DNA from 2 places in the Psychrobacter sp. R86515 genome. Region 2 is predicted to be linked to the other one. Evidence: predicted binding sites of a transcription regulator. Region 2 holds the regulator's gene; the other holds the start of a gene.
The links. Region 2 encodes PhoB, which activates phosphate uptake and scavenging genes when phosphate is short. Its sites were predicted from a motif close to TGTCATNAANCTGTCATAA; they were not measured.
Positions count from the first base shown of each region.

Region 1 (9,796 bases), 420 kb from region 2:
TACATCCATATTGGCAAGGCCACCTTTTATAGATGCCCATGCGCTCTTATAAAACGGTAGCGCCAAACCAAACTGTACTACAGTCGCTAAAATAAATTGCACCCAGACTGGCGGCATCCACGCCATACCAAAACCCGCCAACATACCTGCCATACCCACCAAAAATGGCACCAAACAAACCCATAATCCAATCAAACGCCATGGGTATTGAGTGGCGGTATCTTCGTCAGTCTGAGCAAATAAGCTATCGGCTGCCTGTACATTAGCCACAAAGCCTGTTTTACTCACCCACTCTGTCACCTGTTCGGGCGTCGTCTGGGTCGGATCATAATCAACATTGGCAGTCTCGCCAGCAAAACTCACACTTACCTCGTACACTGAAGGCTTCTTGTTAAGCACCTTCTCAATTCTTGAGGCGCAGGCCTGACAAGTCATGCCGTCAATCGCCAATTGCAAATGCGCGCGTTGCGGTGTCAGTGGCGTGTCGGACTCAACATCAGTTTCGACATCATAAGACTCATCTTTGGTAGTACGGGTGGTATCGTTCATAAATAAAACTCGTCATGGTGCCTATAAATTCGTAGGAACCACGATAAAATATCAGTGGGTAGGCAAAAAATTCAAATAAAGCAATTAGGTTATATCGTATTCAGTATGAGCATTTTAGACAAAGTAGCCATGTATCAAAGTATCAATGCTAAATACTCATAATCGTTAATCATTAAAAAACCAGCTATCATGCTTGTAATAACATGTTAGCTGGTTCTGTAAATAAGTGATGGAATTTATGAGTTAGCAACTGTCGCCTCAAATCCCGCATCGTCAATAGCTGAAGCAATAGCCTCTGCACTGGTTTTGCTATCATCAAAGGTTATCGTCGCTAGGTTATCAGCGAGGTCAACGGTAATAGTTTCTAATCCATCAATATCAGCTGTTGCCGTATGTACGCTTGCTACGCATCCGCCACAAGTCATACCGTCAATTTTAATAATACGTGTTTGATCTGCCATATTGGGCTCCTTATTTTTATTAGTAATGAGCAACTCTAATAGTGATTCTGTTAATGCTTACTTTGATGTTTTTTAAGTTATCAAAGGAAGAGCAACTATCAAAGCTACATTAAATAAGCATAAGCCCTATTATCCTCGACAACAAGACCGTTTGGTTGTTGCTTTATTAACGAGATGCTATTAACGAAACAGTAACTTATCAATAAAAACATAAAAGAGCGCGTCGACAAATTTATAGCAATAGCTATTTGTAATTATAAATCGTTATGGTGCGGGTTCTGCGGTGAATCAATCGGAAATGGCTGAGTCACATAGTCCACCATACTAATCGCTGCTGTTAAGGCATGGATACTAGTATCTGTATCATCATAGCTTACCGTTGCGACATTATGCTTAGGATCCAAATTAATAGCCGTCACGCCTGAGATATTCTTAAGCACAGTCATTACGCTATCTAAGCCCTCTGCATCATCGATATTTTCGATGCTTACTTGCGCCATTTGAATTGCCATTGTATAGCCCTCTTATAACGTACCGTATCAATGAGTATCCAATACTTCAAAACCTTTGACCAAATCATCAATTTGCTTAAGCTGACGTAAGAAAGGCTCTAGTTGATTCATACGCAGCGCACATGGACCATCACATTTTGCAGTTTCTGGGTTTGGATGCGCTTCTAAAAATAACCCTGCCAACCCTGTAGCCATACCTGCACGGGCAAGTGTTGTAATCTGCTCACGACGTCCACCAGCACTATCACTACGTGCACCTGGCTGTTGTAAGCTATGCGTCACGTCAAAGAATACCGGTATATCCATCTGCTTCATGGTATCAAAACCAAGCATATCCACGACTAAATTATTATAGCCAAAGGCACTACCACGCTCACAAAGTATCAATTTATCATTACCACCTTCTAGGCACTTATTAACGATATGACGCATCTCGTGAGGGGCCAAAAACTGCGCCTTTTTGATATTAATAATGGCATCTGTTTTTGCCATCGCATGCACTAGATCTGTCTGACGTGACAAAAATGCAGGTAGCTGAATAATATCAGCCACTTCAGCGACTGATGCTGCTTGATGTGGCTCATGCACATCAGTGATAATCGGTACTTGGAATTTTTCTTTGATCTGACCTAGCCAATCGATACCTTGCTCTAAACCAGGCCCACGATACGAATGCAGACTTGAGCGGTTGGCTTTATCAAAGCTCGCTTTAAAAACATAGCCGATACCCAAGCGCTGGCAAATATCAACATACTGCTCAGCAATCTCAAATGCCAATTCTTTAGACTCTAAAACATTCATACCACCGAACAATACAAAAGGCTGGTCGTTACCAATTTTAATCGTATCGTTATTAGGAGTGTTGAGCGTGATATGTGATTGTGCGGTCAATAAGTTTTCCATGAAGCCACTACCTCTTATTTTGTTATTAATATCTCTATCCCATATTGTAACCGATAGGCTGATTAAAAAAAGTATGCAAGCGTAATTAGACTCTATTAATGAAGATGTTGACTCTTTAATAATGTCTAGCAGTTTGAATTAAGCAAAAAAAAGACCAATCCGAAGATCAGTCTTTTTTATAATAAACGCTTTCAATATACATTACATTTTGAGAGCTATTTTGCTTCGTTGTGGTTCTTAGCCGCTTTTACAAAGCTGTTAAACAGTGGATGACCACCGCGCGGTGAGCTAGTGAACTCAGGATGGAACTGTACAGCAACAAACCATGGATGCTCAGAGATCTCTACCGACTCTACCAAATGCTGCTTGGCAGAATAACCAGAGATGGTCATACCTGCTTGCTCTAGCGGCTCAATATAACGGTTGTTCATCTCATAGCGATGGCGATGACGCTCAGTGATATTGCTTGCACCATAAATTTGGCTTAGCTTACTACCAGAAACTAGCTCTGCTTGCTGTGCGCCTAGACGCATCGTGCCACCAAGGTCTGAATCATCACTACGAATCTGTAACTCGCCGCGCTCATCTAACCACTCAGTGATCAGACCAATAATAGGCTCAGCGGTCTTACGATCAAACTCAGAAGAGTTGGCGTTAATATTAAGTACATTACGTGCATACTCAATCACAGCCAACTGCATACCAAGGCAAATACCTAAATATGGGACGCTGTTTTCACGAGCATAAGTGATGGCTTTTATTTTACCCATCGTACCGCGCTCACCGAAACCGCCTGGTACTAAGATAGCATCAGCATCGTTTAGCTGCGCAAGCAAAGTATCATCATCTTCTAGACGTTCAGCATCGATGTAGTCAATTTTCACATCTACTTTATGCGTGATACCTGCATGTAGCAATGCTTCGTTGATAGACTTATAAGCATCTGGAAGCTCGACATATTTGCCGACCATCGCAACAGTCACTGTTCCTTCTGGATTCAACTGTGCTTCAACCACTTTGTCCCAATCGCTCAAATCAGCTTCAGGCACATCAAGACCGAAACGCTCACAAATTAGATCATCAAGATCCTGCTCGTGCAATGTACGCGGTATCTGATAGATACTCTGTGCATCTTCACACATAATGACTGCACGCTCTTCAACGTTGGTAAATAGCGCAATCTTACGACGGTTGTCTTGTGAAATATGATGATCAGAGCGGCAAATTAGGATATCAGGCTGTAGACCAATAGAGCGCAGCTCTTTTACGGAATGCTGCGTTGGCTTAGTTTTGGTCTCACCAGCACTAGCAATATACGGTACTAAAGTAAGATGCATTAGCATGGCTCTATTACGGCCAAGCTCTACCTGCATCTGACGTACGGCTTCCATAAAAGGAAGTGATTCGATATCACCAACCGTACCGCCAATTTCGATAATAGCGATATCATACCCTTCGCCACTGGCAAGGATTTTGTTTTTGATTTCATCAGTAATATGCGGAATAACCTGTACAGTACCGCCTAGATACTCACCACGGCGTTCTTTATTCAATACATTCTGATAAATACGGCCACTGGTAAAATTATTACTCTTACTCATTTTTGAGTGACGCAAGAAGCGCTCGTAATAACCCAAATCTAAATCGGTCTCTGCGCCATCTTCAGTGACGAATACTTCACCATGCTGAAACGGGCTCATTGTACCTGGATCGACGTTAATATACGGATCCATTTTGGTCATCGTGACAGTCACGCCACGTGCTTCTAAGACCGCTGCAAGAGAAGCTGCGGTGATACCTTTTCCTAGTGAGGACACTACCCCACCGGTCACGAATATAAACTTGGTCATAGTACTCTGTCGGTAATTGGTAAAGAAGGATTTTACTAAAAATACGCCATAAAATATAGGGCAAAAATGCAAACTGTCTGAAACTCTTATATTTTCGTGTTGGTAGCAAACATTTTTCTATTATTAAAACGCTGCACAACAAAAAACTCACCCCGAAGGATGAGTTTTTTTAAAAACAAATTCTAGTTGTTACTAGAATAAGTATTCTAGACCAGTACCAACTACGACTACGTCTGCATCACCTCTAGTACTCATGTATGGAACGTTATCAGCATTGTTTACGCCAGCATAGGCATGAGCAATGATGTTATCCTTATACATGTATTTACCACCAACAACGATTTGGTCTGAATCAGCATTATCAAGACCATCTAAGTTGTCAGTTTTGTTGTACTGTGCATATACAGCTGCTGGATAAGCAAAGTTATTTAGACCCATCTGAGCGCTAACAACTAGACCTTTTTCATCTTTAGTACCGTAATCATAATCACCTACTTGGTATAGCGCACCTAGAGTGACAGGAGCGGCCATGTATTTACCTAGATCAACAGTTGCTGTACCACGGATGATATCACCATCGATGTTTTGGTCTTTATCGTAAGCAATACCAGCAGTAAAACCAGTACCTTGGTCAAACAACATTGCTACACCGAAGCCTGCATTGTCATTACCGTTTGCATCATCAGAGCTATACATTGCAGACAGTTGTAATGGTAGGCCATTGTATTTTGGTGCAGTCCAAATAACTGAACTGTTGATACGGTTACTATCCGCCATGTTCAAAGCACTAACAACTTCACTTTCATTTTGAGTTTGGCCTAGGTTATCCCAGTAACCTTGGTTAACAACAACGTTGTCAATACGAGCTAGGCTTGATTGGTTTTTACCAACACGGAACTCACCGAACTGCTTGTTTACAACACCAAGATACGTATCACGGTTACTGAAAGTAGCGTTATCACCATCGATGCTTGTACCGTACTCTAAACGATAGATAACATCAGTATTAGCAGTCATGGCTTCAGAACCTTTAAGGCCGATACGTGAAGCATGAGAGTTAATCTGTACTGTATCTTCGTCATACATGTTGCCAGCAGGGCCATCAAATTCAGCATTTTCATAGTCAGCCGCTAAGAAAGCTTTCCCGTATAGAGTTGGTGCTGCATTGGCTGCAGATACAGATAGGGCTGCGATTGCTGTAGCTAAAAGTAGTTTTTTCATGGGGTATCTCCACTTTACAATTGTAGTAATGAGCAAGCTATTATTAGCTGGCGCCCATAATGGTATCGTCACAAATCCTCAAAGATATAATGTGTAACTGGCTACCGAGATTAGTCAGAAACAAGTGTGGCGAAGTTCTATTACAGTAAGATGAAAAAAACCATGATTTACATAACTGGGATTAAAAAAGTAACTGCCATGTAATCTTTAGTTTTTATCCTTCCATTGCGTAACATCCGTTACCAAACTCATACTTCGAGTACAAGCATAACAACTTTGACATAATTTGCAACATATTTTTTTGCCTTTTCGATACATCTATTATCAAATAACAGACCCTTCATTTTATTTGAACGATTGTTAAAAAACTTCCGCTTACTCAATTAGATACGAATAATATTGGTTAATATGATTACTAATATTCTTAAATTTTTATAATAAACATCGAAAAATAGTCCAAAATAAAGCGCTATTTACTAAAAATAAATAGCGCTAATTAAGAAGTTAATAATCTATTTGAGCAAATTTATCAGTTACAAATGAGCAAGACTGACTGGCATACTTGCTCATCAAGTATGCTCAAATACCTGTCATATTTAGTCTATTGTTCTAAGCGTTTGCTTTAAGATCCAAACGTGCTTGATGCAACAATGGTTCAGTATAACCACTAGGCTGTGCGCGTCCTTTGAAGACTAAATCGCAAGCCGCTTTAAATGCATAAGAGCTATCCAAGTTATCTGCCATTGATTGATAGTCATCATCGCCTGCATTCTGCTCATCGACGACCTTGGCCATGCGTTTCATCGTATCCATCACTTGCTGCTCACTCACCACGCCATGATGCAACCAGTTAGCAATATGTTGGCTTGAGATACGCAAAGTAGCACGATCTTCCATGAGACCGACATCATTGATATCAGGTACCTTGGAGCAACCCACGCCTTGATTTACCCAGCGTACGACATAACCCAAGATACCTTGAGCATTGTTTTCAAGCTCTTGCTGCTTCTCTTCATCAGTCCAGTCGGTATTTTTTGCTAATGGAATGGTCAAGATGTCATCCAAGCTAGCACGCTCGCGTGATTTTAGCGTGTCTTGTACATCAGCTACGCTTACTTGATGATAGTGTATGCTATGCAAGGTAGCGCCCGTTGGTGATGGTACCCACGCAGTGCTAGCACCAGACTTAGGATGAGCGGCTTTAGTATCCATCATCTCTTTCATTTCATCAGGCTTGGCCCACATACCCTTACCGATTTGCGCACGACCTTGTAGGCCTGTCTCTAGACCGATATCAACGTTCCACTGCTCGTAAGCAGGCTGCCATGCTTGCGACTTCATCTCGCCTTTTGGTACAAATGGACCTGCATTCATGCTGGTATGCATCTCATCACCAGTACGGTCTAAGAAACCCGTATTAATGAATATAACGCGCTCTTTGGCTTGGCGGATTGCTTCTTTTAAGTTGACCGTCATACGGCGCTCTTCATCCATGATGCCGATTTTGAGCGTATTGCGCTCTAGACCTAACAGGTCTTCTGACGCATTAAATAAGTCATTGGCCATTTTAACTTCTTCAGGGCCATGCATTTTTGGTTTCACGATATACATTGAACCTTGACGTGAGTTTGATAGCTCGTTTTTGCCTTTAATATCATTAAGTGATAATAGTGGCGTGATTAAGCCATCCATTAAGCCTTCAAATATCTGCTCTTGGCCCTCGCCCAAATCGACTAAGATGGCAGGGTTCTGCATCAAGTGACCGACGTTACGAATCAATAATAGCGAACGACCTGGTAAGATCAGCTTGCCACCATCTGGCGTGTTATATTCACGATCTGGGTTTTGCTTACGTGTACGCGTTTTGCCGCCTTTTTCAAAGGTTTCTTGTAGGTCGCTGTTCATTAAGCCAAGCCAATTACGATAGACTTCGACTTTTTCTTCTGCATCTACCGCAGCGACTGAGTCTTCACAATCCTGAATAGCTGTCATGGCCGACTCAAGCAGTACATCCTTGATATTTGCTGGATCGTCTTTACCAACTGGATGACTACTATCGATTTGAATCTCAGCATGCAAGCCGTTGTTCTTCAACAGTACACCTGTAGGAGCTTCAGCGTCACCGACAAAGCCGACAAACTTAGCCGTATCTTTTAGCTCGGTACTGCTATCACCTTGTACGACTTCAAGCTTGCCATCGACTACTTTAAAGCCAGTCACATCATTGTAAGAACCTGATGCTAGTGTGAAGTGCTCATCTAAAAACGCTTTAGCGTAAGCGACAACAGCGGCGCCGCGAGTAGGATTATAGCTACCACCCGCTTCTTGGCCATTGTCACTACTGATAACATCGGTGCCATACAACGCATCGTATAAACTACCCCATCGTGCGTTGGTCGCATTAAGCGCATAACGAGCGTTACGAACTGGTACGACTAGCTGCGGCCCTGCGATGTGTGCGATTTCGTCATCGACGTTTTTGGTATCAACCGTAAACGCTTCGCCTTCAGGTAGCAAATAACCAATCTCTTGTAGGAATGTCTTATAAGCTGGATAGTCAATTTCACCATCTTTCGCAGGATTATCTAAGTGCCACTGGTCAATCTGCGCTTGAATCTTGTCACGAGTCGCAAGCAACGCTTTATTGCGCGGGGTAAATTCTTTAATAACCTTTTCGAAACCTGACCAATAATCGTCTGAATCCACACCGACTTTTGGTAGTACTTCGTTTTCAATAAAGTCATATAACTGCTGATCGATGGCAAGACTGCCTTCTTGAATACGATTGGTGTTAGAAGACTGGCTCATATTGTTATCCTTATCTGTTCGTGAGGGGTACTAATACTGAGTTGTGACAGTAACTGTTTAAGATTTTTTAAACTTGTGAGGTTTTAAACGTTCATATCTCATTCGTTGTGGAATCTTTGATTCTCTAATTGTTCTACGAGGATATATCTACAAATTTGATGTTCTAGTAAAACGCAATCTATTGATATAAGGTTTACTCTTTACTAAGAGTGAATCATAAAAGTAAGACGAGATGCTTAAATAGCAAAATCTCATCCTACTATCAAATAATAAAATTAACAAGGAAACACCATTCACTAAGTAAATACTTAGGCTGTTTAATAATGATAATGTATAAGTGGCCTACTCTAGGAGCTATAATCATCATCTAGGAACGATATGCAGCAAAATTAATATAAACAGTAAGTAATCATTAATACCTTTAATTGTGCTTAACCGTTATCTATTAATAAACACCTATTGATGACTGTCAGTTATTTAGCATCGTATCTAGGTCAGACTAACGATATAATTACTCATATCACCATTCACAAATAAAGCTTCCTTAGACTATGACTATCAATCAACAAGACCTCACGACATTACAATCAACAGCAAATACTATAGATGACAAGGGCATTGAGAAAAATTCTGTCGAAGAAAATATCTCTCAAACTGTAAATAATAGTGCCGAAACAGATCTAATCGAAGAAAAGCTGCCTGAAGAAGATAGCGTCGATATTATGCATTTGCGTACTCCTATAAAGGTAGACTTATCTCCTGTTTATAACTTTTTAGGTGCTCGAACCACGCAAGCTTGGGTAAATGCTGCGATTGAAAACCTACCTATGATCATTCAAGATCATGCTAACTGCGAAAAAAAGGCCGCTGGTACTGCGATGAATTTGATATTTCGTTATGAGTTCTCGTATGACTTGCAACGTAAACTCGCACAGCTGATACGAGAAGAGATGCTGCACTACGAGCAAGTACTGGGTATCATGAATGAGCGCGGTCAAGAGTGGAAATATCTAGGTGCTGGACGCTACGCCAAAGGTATGTTGAAGCACAAACGCACTTACGAGCCAGCAGCGATGGTTGATGTATTAATAATTGGGGCATTTATTGAGGCGCGCTCTTGTGAGCGTTTTGCAGCGTTGGCCGAAGTCATTGATGATGAACGCTTAGCGAAGTATTATCGTTATCTGCTCAAGTCAGAGAGCCGTCATTTCGAAGATTATCTTGCACTCGCTCAATCATTATCAGATGAGAATATAGACGAGCGAGTCGCGTTCTTTAAAGAAGTAGAAGCTGAATTAATCAGTAGCCCAGATGCTGAGCTACGTTTTCACAGTGGTACACCTGCTTAAAGCCCATGCCTTACCTAAACATGTCTACCTATATAATGTAGAAAGTAAAAATGTAGGAAACAAAAAAAGGCACTGTGTTTGGTAAGAGTATATAACTCGTATCAAACACAGTGCCTTTTTATCTATGTACAAATGCATATTTA
Region 1 is NZ_JAXHCC010000001.1:79,783-89,578, forward strand. It holds gene SJY28_RS00285 (heavy metal translocating P-type ATPase) at 1-549, opposite strand, end outside; gene SJY28_RS00290 (heavy-metal-associated domain-containing protein) at 786-1,010, opposite strand; gene SJY28_RS00295 (heavy-metal-associated domain-containing protein) at 1,265-1,522, opposite strand; gene kdsA (3-deoxy-8-phosphooctulonate synthase) at 1,550-2,425, opposite strand; gene SJY28_RS00305 (CTP synthase) at 2,641-4,275, opposite strand; gene SJY28_RS00310 (porin) at 4,468-5,496, opposite strand; gene SJY28_RS00315 (malate synthase G) at 6,106-8,304, opposite strand; gene SJY28_RS00320 (tRNA-(ms[2]io[6]A)-hydroxylase) at 9,027-9,653, shown strand.
Region 1: the regulator PhoB is predicted to act here: its motif matches at 5,634-5,652, upstream of SJY28_RS00310 (porin).

Region 2 (9,796 bases):
CGAGAGTATCGATATCATCATTAGGTTCGTCTGTACGTGCATTATTACTGCTATTAATACTGGCAAAAGCGCTAGCAACCATTAATGGGCGTACCAACTTACCTTGTCCAGTCATGACATAGCGGCAAGCATCTACCAGCGGGCTAGGCAGCTTGGCGTAATCAAACAACACCTCGATATCTTGCGATAATTGGGCACGCACAGCACCATGAAACTGCTCAGTGCTTTGAAAAGAGACAAAGTCAAAAGGGATAACGCCAGTAGAGGTAATGCTAGAAGTAAGGGAAACAGTCATAATCCAACCATTTATCAGGGATACAGTAAAACTTATTAGGGATAAGATAAAAACGCTATTAGTGTAGCATGATCAGTCATATCGCTTATGTGACACACGGTATCAATTGATTGTTTTTTGCATTTTTCTACTAAAGTCTATTCGAAAATAGAGTAGTTTTAGCTGCAATATAACGACAAGATTTCGTTACCGATGGATGATGTCACTCTCTGGTTGAATATGTTCTGATAAAAGAGCAAGCTAGGCTGGCACGTTAATCTTACTACAGTAGAAAAATGGTACTGAATAGCCATCACTGACCAAGTAGCATCGCTCAATTGGCACTTATTAGGTAACGCTAACGGACTGTCGTTCCAAAGACGGTATGCATTAAGTCAACAACACGAAACAAATCTAAATTAATAATTCAGTATACATTTATTCACTAAAACACTTTTATCGTAAGGTAAATGCCTGCAAGTGATTTAAGAGTGACTTGCGAGTATGGTATTAGCTTGTGACAGTTAGGGGCATAATCCCCTACACTAATTGACGTGAAAATGGTCTGATGGTGACCCTACTGGGATTTTTCTCAGGATGTTCAATCGTCGATACCGAGTGTTAGACCAAGTCTCAGTCAATATTTTGAACATCAGTACCTGCAACAGCAGTATATAAATGAAGCGTCATATGATGTCATGCAAGAGACGCAAAATACGTGCATCATGATGAACGCTGGATAATAAAGACATCTTCACTTGTGAGCTGGTTATATGTTTGTCTTTATAACATGACAAGCGCACAGTGCTATTACCCATTTTACTAACAGTAACTGGCTATTTATTTTAATTCAAAACGTAGCTTTCGTTATATAGAAAGGAGTTTCAAATGGTATACCAAGGAAATCGCATCACGGTGACAATGCTAGAGGATGGCATCGCCAACATGCAGTACAACGCCGAAAATGAGAGCGTGAACAAATTTGATGCCGAAACCAACAAGCAGTTTGGTGAAGCAGTTAGTGCGTTAGAAAAAGCCGACAACGTAAAAGGTCTTATCGTTACTTCAGCCAAAGGCGTGTTTATCGCTGGTGCTGATATCACAGAATTCGTCGGTTCTTTCAAAAAATCAGAAAGCGAGATCAAAGATTGGGTCGTTCATGTTAATGACGCGTTCAATCGTTTTGAAGACCTACCATTCCCTAAAGTTGCGGCTATCAATGGCGCGGCAATGGGCGGCGGTTGTGAAATGACTTTGGTTTGTGAATACCGTGTCATGAGTGACAAAGCGATCATCGGTCTGCCAGAAACTCAGCTAGGTATCTTCCCAGGTTTTGGCGGTACAGTTCGTAGTACGCGTATTATCGGTATCGATAACGCACTTGAGCTGATCGCGACTGGTAGCCCAAAGAAAGCATTGGCAGCATTGAAGCTAGGCTTGGTTGACGCGACTGTACCTGCTGATGACTTGCAAGATGCAGCAATTGATCTAGTCAAAAAATGTATCTCAGGTGAGCTTGATTGGAAAGCAAAACGTGAAGAAAAACTGGCTCCAGTTAAGCTAAACCAGCTTGAGCAAGCAATGGCGTTTAACAGTGCCAAAGGTGCTATTTTCGCTAAAGCCAATCCTAAGCAATACCCAGCGCCAGCAATCGCTATCGAAACGATTGAAAAGCACGTTAATTTATCACGTGACAAGGCAATCGAAGTAGAAGCTGCTGGTTTTGCGAAAGCGGCTAAGACGCCACAAGCAGAGAGCTTGGTTGGTCTATTCTTAAACGATCAGCTAGTCAAAAAACTGGCCAAAAAACACAGCAAGCAAGCACATGACATCAGCGAAGCCGCTGTACTAGGCGCTGGTATCATGGGTGGCGGTATTGCTTATCAAGCAGCCAGCAAAGGCTTGCCAATCATCATGAAAGATATCAAGTCTGAGCAATTAGACCTTGGTATGGGCGAAGCAAGTAAACTGCTTGGCAAAATGGTAGAACGCGGCAAGATGACCCCAGCAAAAATGGGTGAAACGTTAAGCCGTATCCGTCCTACTTTGAACTACGGTGACTTTGCTGAGACTGATATCGTTATCGAAGCCGTCGTAGAAAATCCAAACGTGAAGCGTGCGGTACTTAAAGAAGTAGAAGGTCTAGTAAAAGACGACTGTATCCTAGCATCAAACACGTCAACTATCTCTATTACGTTCCTAGCAGAAGCGCTTGAGCGTCCAGAAAACTTTGTCGGTATGCATTTCTTTAACCCAGTACACCGTATGCCATTGGTAGAAGTTATCCGCGGTGAGAAATCATCTGAAGAAGCCATCGCGACTACGGTTGCCCTCGCTTCTAAAATGGGTAAAGTGCCAGTAGTCGTTAACGACTGCCCAGGTTTCTTGGTAAACCGTGTATTGTTCCCATACTTTGGCGCGTTTGACTTGCTACTGAAGCAAGGTGCTGACTTTGCTCATGTCGATAAAGTTATGGAAAAATTCGGCTGGCCAATGGGCCCTGCATACCTAATCGACGTGGTCGGTCTAGATACAGGTGTACATGGCGCAGCAGTGATGGCTGATGGTTTCCCTGATCGCATGAAGCCTGATTATAAAGGTGCTATCCAGCATCTATATGACAATGAGCGTCTAGGTCAGAAAAACGGTATCGGTTTCTATAAATACGAAATGGACAAGCGCGGCAAGCCAAAGAAAGTCGCTGATGAAGCCACTTACGAGTTGCTAAAAGCCACGACTGACAGCGAAAAGCAAACGTTTGACGATCAAGCAATCATTGATCGCACTATGATTGCCTTCTGCAACGAAACCGTTCGCTGCCTAGAAGATAACATCGTAAGCACACCAAGCGAGGCCGACATGGCGATGATCATGGGCGTAGGTTTCCCTCCATTCCGTGGTGGCCCATGCCGTTATGTCGACCAAATGGGTCTAGATAACTACTTGGCATTATGTGAAAAATACGCACATCTTGGCAAAGCTTATGAAGCGCCACAAAAGATTCGCGACATGGCAGCCGCAGGCGAGACTTTTTACGCAACAGCGTAATAGTCAGTCATTACTAGGATGAAGTGCAGTACGTTTGCTATTTTGCATGAAAGCAATTGAGACATGAATCGTCTCCAATAGCGAACGTACGATTATAGTTGGTTCAGTTTAATGCTAGTACGAGTAAATCAAGCGCAAATGTACCTATTGTACTTTGAGCGGGGTTAACAAGGTAATAGTCGTAAATTGGGCTGACTACACTGACAATAAAAATTGAAAAGGAATATGGTATGACAACTTTAAGTCCAAAAGATGTGGTCATCGTAGATGGCGTACGCTCGGCAATGGGCAAAACCAAAAACGGTATGTTCCGTCATGTACGTGCTGACAGCATGTCAGCGGAACTAGTACGTGCGCTAGTAGAACGTAATGACTTTGATACCAATGATATCGAAGACATTATCTGGGGTTGTGTCAACCAGACGCTAGAGCAAGGCTTGAACATCGGTCGTAACATCGGTTTGCTAGCTGGTATCCCAAAGACTGCTGGTGGCCAAACAGTTAACCGTTTGTGTGGTTCTTCTATGCAGGCACTACATACTGCCGCTGCACAAATCATGACCAACCAAGGTGATGTATTCATCATCGGTGGTGTTGAGCATATGGGTCACGTCGGCATGATGCACGGTGTTGATTTGAACCCTGCTGCTTCTAAGCATTATGCAAAAGCGTCAAACATGATGGGCTTGACTGCTGAAATGTTAGGTCGTATGAACAATATCACGCGTGAAGAGCAAGACGCGTTTGGTCTTGAGTCACATCGCCGCGCATGGGCTGCAACCACTGAAGGTCGTTTTGACAATGAAATCATCGGTATCGAAGGTCATGATGCTGCTGGTCGTCTGCAACTATGTACGGTTGATGAAGTGATTCGTCCAGATGCAACGATGGAGCAAATGCAAAAGCTACGTCCAGCGTTTGATCCAAAAGGCGGTACAGTAACAGCGGCAACGTCATCTGCATTATCTGACGGTGCGTCAGCAATGCTAGTAATGAGCGCACAAAAAGCCAAAGATCTAGGTCTAAAGCCACGTGCTCGTATTCGTAGTATGGCTGTGGCTGGTTGTGATGCCGCTATCATGGGTTATGGTCCTGTACCTGCTACCCAAAAAGCATTGAAGCGTGCTGGCATGAGCATCGATGATATGCAAACCATCGAGCTAAACGAAGCATTTGCTGCTCAAGGTCTATCAGTATTGAAAGGTCTGAACCTATCTGACAAGCAAGACATCGTTAACATCAACGGTGGTGCCATTGCTCTAGGTCATCCACTAGGATGTTCAGGTGCTCGTATCACAGTGACATTGCTAAACGCGATGGAGCAGTCAGATACTGAAATCGGTCTAGCGACAATGTGTATTGGTCTTGGCCAAGGTATCGCTACTATTATTGAGCGTGTTTAATCTTATTTATATAAACAAGATTATTTGAACATTCAATAAGTAGCTACTCGCTAACGAAGAACCTCTAGTCATAACGGCTGGAGGTTTTTTTATGGATCAAATTAATGTTTGGTAAGCTAATAAATCACGGAGTCGAAAAATAGAGTATTACGGCGATTAAAAATTATCTCCATTGACGCATTCATGAAACTATGACTAAATAAGAGAAAGATGAACCATGGCACTGTTTATGATAATTCTAAAATAGTTTTTAGTTGCAACTGTCAGCCGTACAAGGAGTGTACTATGTCTACTATGATTAATGATCGCACCTATCGAATCGCTCGTGAGAATACCCAAGCAATGATTGTCGATGTGCAAGAGCGCTTAACGCCGCATATCTACGATCACGAAAATATTGTCAAAAAAACCGTTACCTTGATTAAAGGGCTGCAAGCGCTCAATATTCCAATCATGCTCAATGAACAATATAAAAAAGGATTGGGCGATACCTTACCAGAGCTGCGCGATGTACTCGAAGGAGACAATGCCAAGAGCTTTGAAAAGGTTACCTTTAGTGCCTGCGATAACAATGATTCATGGCACCATCTAGCGCAGCAGAACCGTAGTACCGTGTTGCTTTTTGGTGCTGAGGCACATGTCTGTATTATTCAAACGGCACTAGATTTATTGGATAATGGTATGCAGCCTGTCATTATTGGGGATGCAGTGGGTTCTCGTTTTCCTTATGACAAAAAGCAAGCAATTCGCCGTATTCGCCGTGCAGGTGGGGTGATCAGTACTGTCGAATCAATCTTGTTTGAACTATGCCGTAGCAGCGAAGATCCTGCGTTTAAAACCATTATTAATTTGATCAAGTAGGTGGCTAATATCTAGGTGCTTAAAGACTTGGATAAATGGGGATTCAATTTAACCGTTTATTTTCTAATTTATAATAGATAGCGCTTGGTAAAATAAGCGCTATTTTTTTGACAACGGTAATAGCCTTTTAACCATTGCTAGCTATCAAACTAACTATAATACCTTGAGTAATGAAACTTAAAATTGCTAGAACTCATAAGCATTAAAAAACCAATTACTAGAGAAAACCAGAGAAAAAATAATGTCGCAAGCCAGCTCTATATCACTCACTCATTCCGAATCAACTCCACATATCAACATCGACGATGTCACTCATTTCTTATTGGAGTTAGATGCGCTCAAACGCGTGAATCGCCGCAGCTATGTGACACAGACCACTCGCAAAGAAAACTCTGCCGAACATTCTTGGCATTTAGCGATGGCCTGTTGGTCGATTGCTGAATTATTTGCGCTAGATGTCAATCATGAAAAATTGCTGAAGATGGCATTGGTTCATGATTTGGGTGAGATTGATGCGGGCGATACTTTTTTGTATGCCGATACCCGTACTGATGCACACGTCGAAGAGCGTGCCGGCATTGCCAGATTGCAACGTGAGCGAGGCAATGGCATTAGTGATTTAAGCGAGGTTTGGGAAGCGCAGGAAACAGGAAGTAGCAAAGAAAGTCAGTTACTCAGAGTGGTCGACCGTTTATTGCCGTTTTTGCTCAATCTAAATACCAACGGTAAAACGTGGATTGAGCTTGGCGTTATGCGCTCGCAGGTGGCAGGTGCGCATGCATTTATCAAAGACAGCTTTCCTCCTATTCATGATTGGCTCTCACATAATATTGCATACGCAACTCAGCAAGGTTGGCTGATTGACGCATAAATCTACATAAGTAGCAGGAATAAAAAAGCCCAATCAAGCACTATGATTTACGCTTAACTGGGCTGATATTTTCAGTACTTTTATACAGGCGTGTTATTGAGCGTTTGCCATTCCTAGCAATTGACCCATTTGCACGACGCTGTTGGCTTGCATACCATCTAGCCAGTCAGCCTTTGCTGCTTTTGGTAATACTACGATAGCCGTTGAGCCCAAATAAAAGCGTCCAAGCTCTTCGCCTACTGCAAACTGCATGTCATGATCGGACTCGAATATGTCGTCAGTACGAGCAATTTTGCCAGTGGCGACAGTTTCAATACCAGCGACGATCATAGCACCAACCATCACAACAGCGGCTTTGCCATACTTGGTATCAAACATACAAACCAGACGCTCATTACGTGCAAACAAGTCTGGCACGTTAGCCGCCGTAGTGTTGTTGACCGAAAATAGGGTGCCAGGCACATAGCGAGTCTTGGTCAATGTGCCAGTAAATGGCATATGCACACGGTGATAGTTGCTAGGTGCTAAGTAGATAGTCGCAAAACTGCCATCAGCGAAATAACTGCCATCTTCACTATCAGCAAGTAGTTGGCCGACATCATAGTGACGACCTTTTGCCTGTAATAGTTTATGGTCTTCGATTTGTCCTAGCTGAGAGATAATACCGTCCGCAGGACTCACGATACCGTTTGCAGTGGCGTCGATAGTACGAGCGTCTTCTTTTAACTCACGGGTAAAAAAGTCATTAAAACTTTCATAAGCGTTAAGGCTTTGGCGTTCGTACTCGTCTAAGCTGATATTATAAGCTTTGGCAAAGCTACGAATAAAAGTGCGTTTGACATAAGGGTGGCGACTGGCGGCCAAACGTCCAGCGACTTTACTGAGCTTTTGCTGCGGCACAAGCTGTTGTAAGGTGGTAAATACATTCATAATAAGGCTACCAAAATAAGGTGTAATGTAATAGGGGCGTGTTGGAAATTCGACCAGGGCACTGACAGTGGCTAAAATTGCGCCATACTACGTTGTAAATCTAGATAAGGCATGAGCATTATCGTCGTTTTACGCCTTGTCTGGAACAGTTTTAGCGATCCGCAGTACCTATTTGTGAATATCAAACACGCCCTAATAATAGTTAAGTTAATGACGGTATTTTATCATGGACAGCATATTATTGTATGGCCATAATCTGTTAAGGAATTAGTAAATGAAAGCACTCATACAACGGGTGAAGCACGCTAGTGTGGTCGTCGACCAGCAGTGTATTGGCGAGATTGAACATGGGGTATTGGCATATATTGGCTTAGGGCATGAAGACGATTTCGCCGCTGCCCAGCGTATGATTGACAAAATACTAACCTATCGCATTTTTGAAAATGACGATGATCCTGTCAAATTTGGTAAACTGGATAAAAACGTTCAGCAGGTCGGTGGCGGGCTATTATTGGTCTCGCAATTTACCTTGATGGCAAAAACAGACAAAGGTCGCCGACCAGACTTTGGTGGTGCGATGGTACCTGCTGCGGCGCAAGTGTTATTTGAACAACTGGTCGATTATGCCAAAACTAAGCATCTGAACGTGGCAACTGGTCAGTTTGGTGCTGATATGCAAGTGTCGAGCGTCAATGATGGGCCGCTCAATTTTTTACTAAAAATCTGATTTTAGAGTGTCATCAAGCTGTCATAATTAATCCGTTTAATAGGTAGAGACTGGTGAGTATATATTGCCTTTTTACATGCTAGATTTTGTCCTCTAACACCGAGAATGTCCTATGTATAATGAACAAATTTTGATTGTTGAAGATGAGCCTGCGATTCGTGAAATGGTTGTCATGACGCTAGAGATGGCTGGGTTTGATAGCTTGCAAGCGGCAGATGTGTCAGAGGCGCATCAGCAAGTGGTCGATCATAGACCGTCACTGATACTGTTAGACTGGATGTTGCCGGGTGACAAGAGCGGTGTGGATTTTTGTCGTATGCTCAAAAACGATGAGCTGCTCTCTGAAATACCAGTCATTATGCTAACAGCAAAAAGTGAAGAAGACAGTAAGGTGCATGGTCTTGATGCAGGTGCAGATGATTATATGACCAAGCCTTTTTCGACTCGTGAACTGATTTCTAGAATCAAAGCCGTACTACGCCGCAGTAGCGCGATGAGCAGCGACAAACCTATCGAAATTGGACAGTTAAGTTTAGATACCAAGAGTCAGCGCGTGACAGCTGCAGGTAAAATCGTTGATGTTGGGCCCACAGAATATCGTCTATTGGCATTTTTTATGAGTCACCCTGAGCGCGCCTACACACGAACGCAACTGCTCGATCAGGTATGGGGCGGCAATGTATATATCGAAGACCGAACCATCGATGTGCATATCAAACGTCTACGTAAATTACTGCGACCTTATGACTGTGATACATTGATACAGACGGTACGTGGAACAGGCTACCGATTTTCTAGCCTGATTGAGCCAAGTTAATCTTGTACATATAATGCCGCAGCAATATAAAGGCCGCGGATAGTGGTAAGGATAAAAAATGGACAAGATAGTGCCAACACAAAGTGAGCAATCAGCTCTACTAGAGCAAATATCTACTCAAAGTACAGCAGAGCAACTCAAAAAAATCGGCAGTGCACTACGAGCCCTGCGCGATGCAGTGATTTTGCTCAATAATAATGACGGTCTAGAATGGTGGAATCAGGCAGCACAAGACTTATTGCTGCTACAGCCAGAAGATAAAGGTCAGAACATTTTCGACTTTATCACTGTACCTGAGTTCCGCCAGTATTATGAAGGTACGACGGTACCTAACGATGGCGTCCATATAGAATCATGGCGAGATCCTAGTCGCTACTTAAAGTGCGAACTGACCCCTTTCGGTGATGAAAAATTGCTGTTTGTATATGACGTGACCCGCCTGCGGCACTTAGAGCAAATGCGTCAGGATTTTGTGGCGAATGTCTCGCATGAGCTTAGAACACCATTGACGGTAATGATGGGCTATCTAGAGAATTTCTCTGATCAGCCAGATATGCCGCCGCAATGGCGTCGCGGTTTTGAGCTGATGACGCAGCAAACTGCCCGTATGAACAGAATCGTGAACGACTTGCTACTATTGTCTAAGATTGAAATCGAAGAGTCACATGAGCTGCATTACATAGATATGACTAAGCTACTAACCAATATCTACGACGATGCACAGGCCTACAACCAAGCATACAAACACATCATTCATTTGCATATAGATACGTATGATGGGCTATACGGGTCAGAGATGTACTTGAATAGTGCGCTATCTAATTTGGTAATCAATGCGATCAAATATACGCCAAAGGGTGGCAAT
Region 2 is NZ_JAXHCC010000001.1:500,479-510,274, reverse strand. It holds gene SJY28_RS02120 (polyprenyl synthetase family protein) at 1-295, opposite strand, end outside; gene fadB (fatty acid oxidation complex subunit alpha FadB) at 1,163-3,322, shown strand; gene fadA (acetyl-CoA C-acyltransferase FadA) at 3,553-4,725, shown strand; gene SJY28_RS02105 (isochorismatase family protein) at 5,011-5,586, shown strand; gene SJY28_RS02100 (HD family hydrolase) at 5,828-6,457, shown strand; gene asd (archaetidylserine decarboxylase) at 6,551-7,387, opposite strand; gene dtd (D-aminoacyl-tRNA deacylase) at 7,662-8,114, shown strand; gene phoB (phosphate regulon transcriptional regulator PhoB) at 8,227-8,931, shown strand; gene phoR (phosphate regulon sensor histidine kinase PhoR) at 8,990-9,796, shown strand, end outside.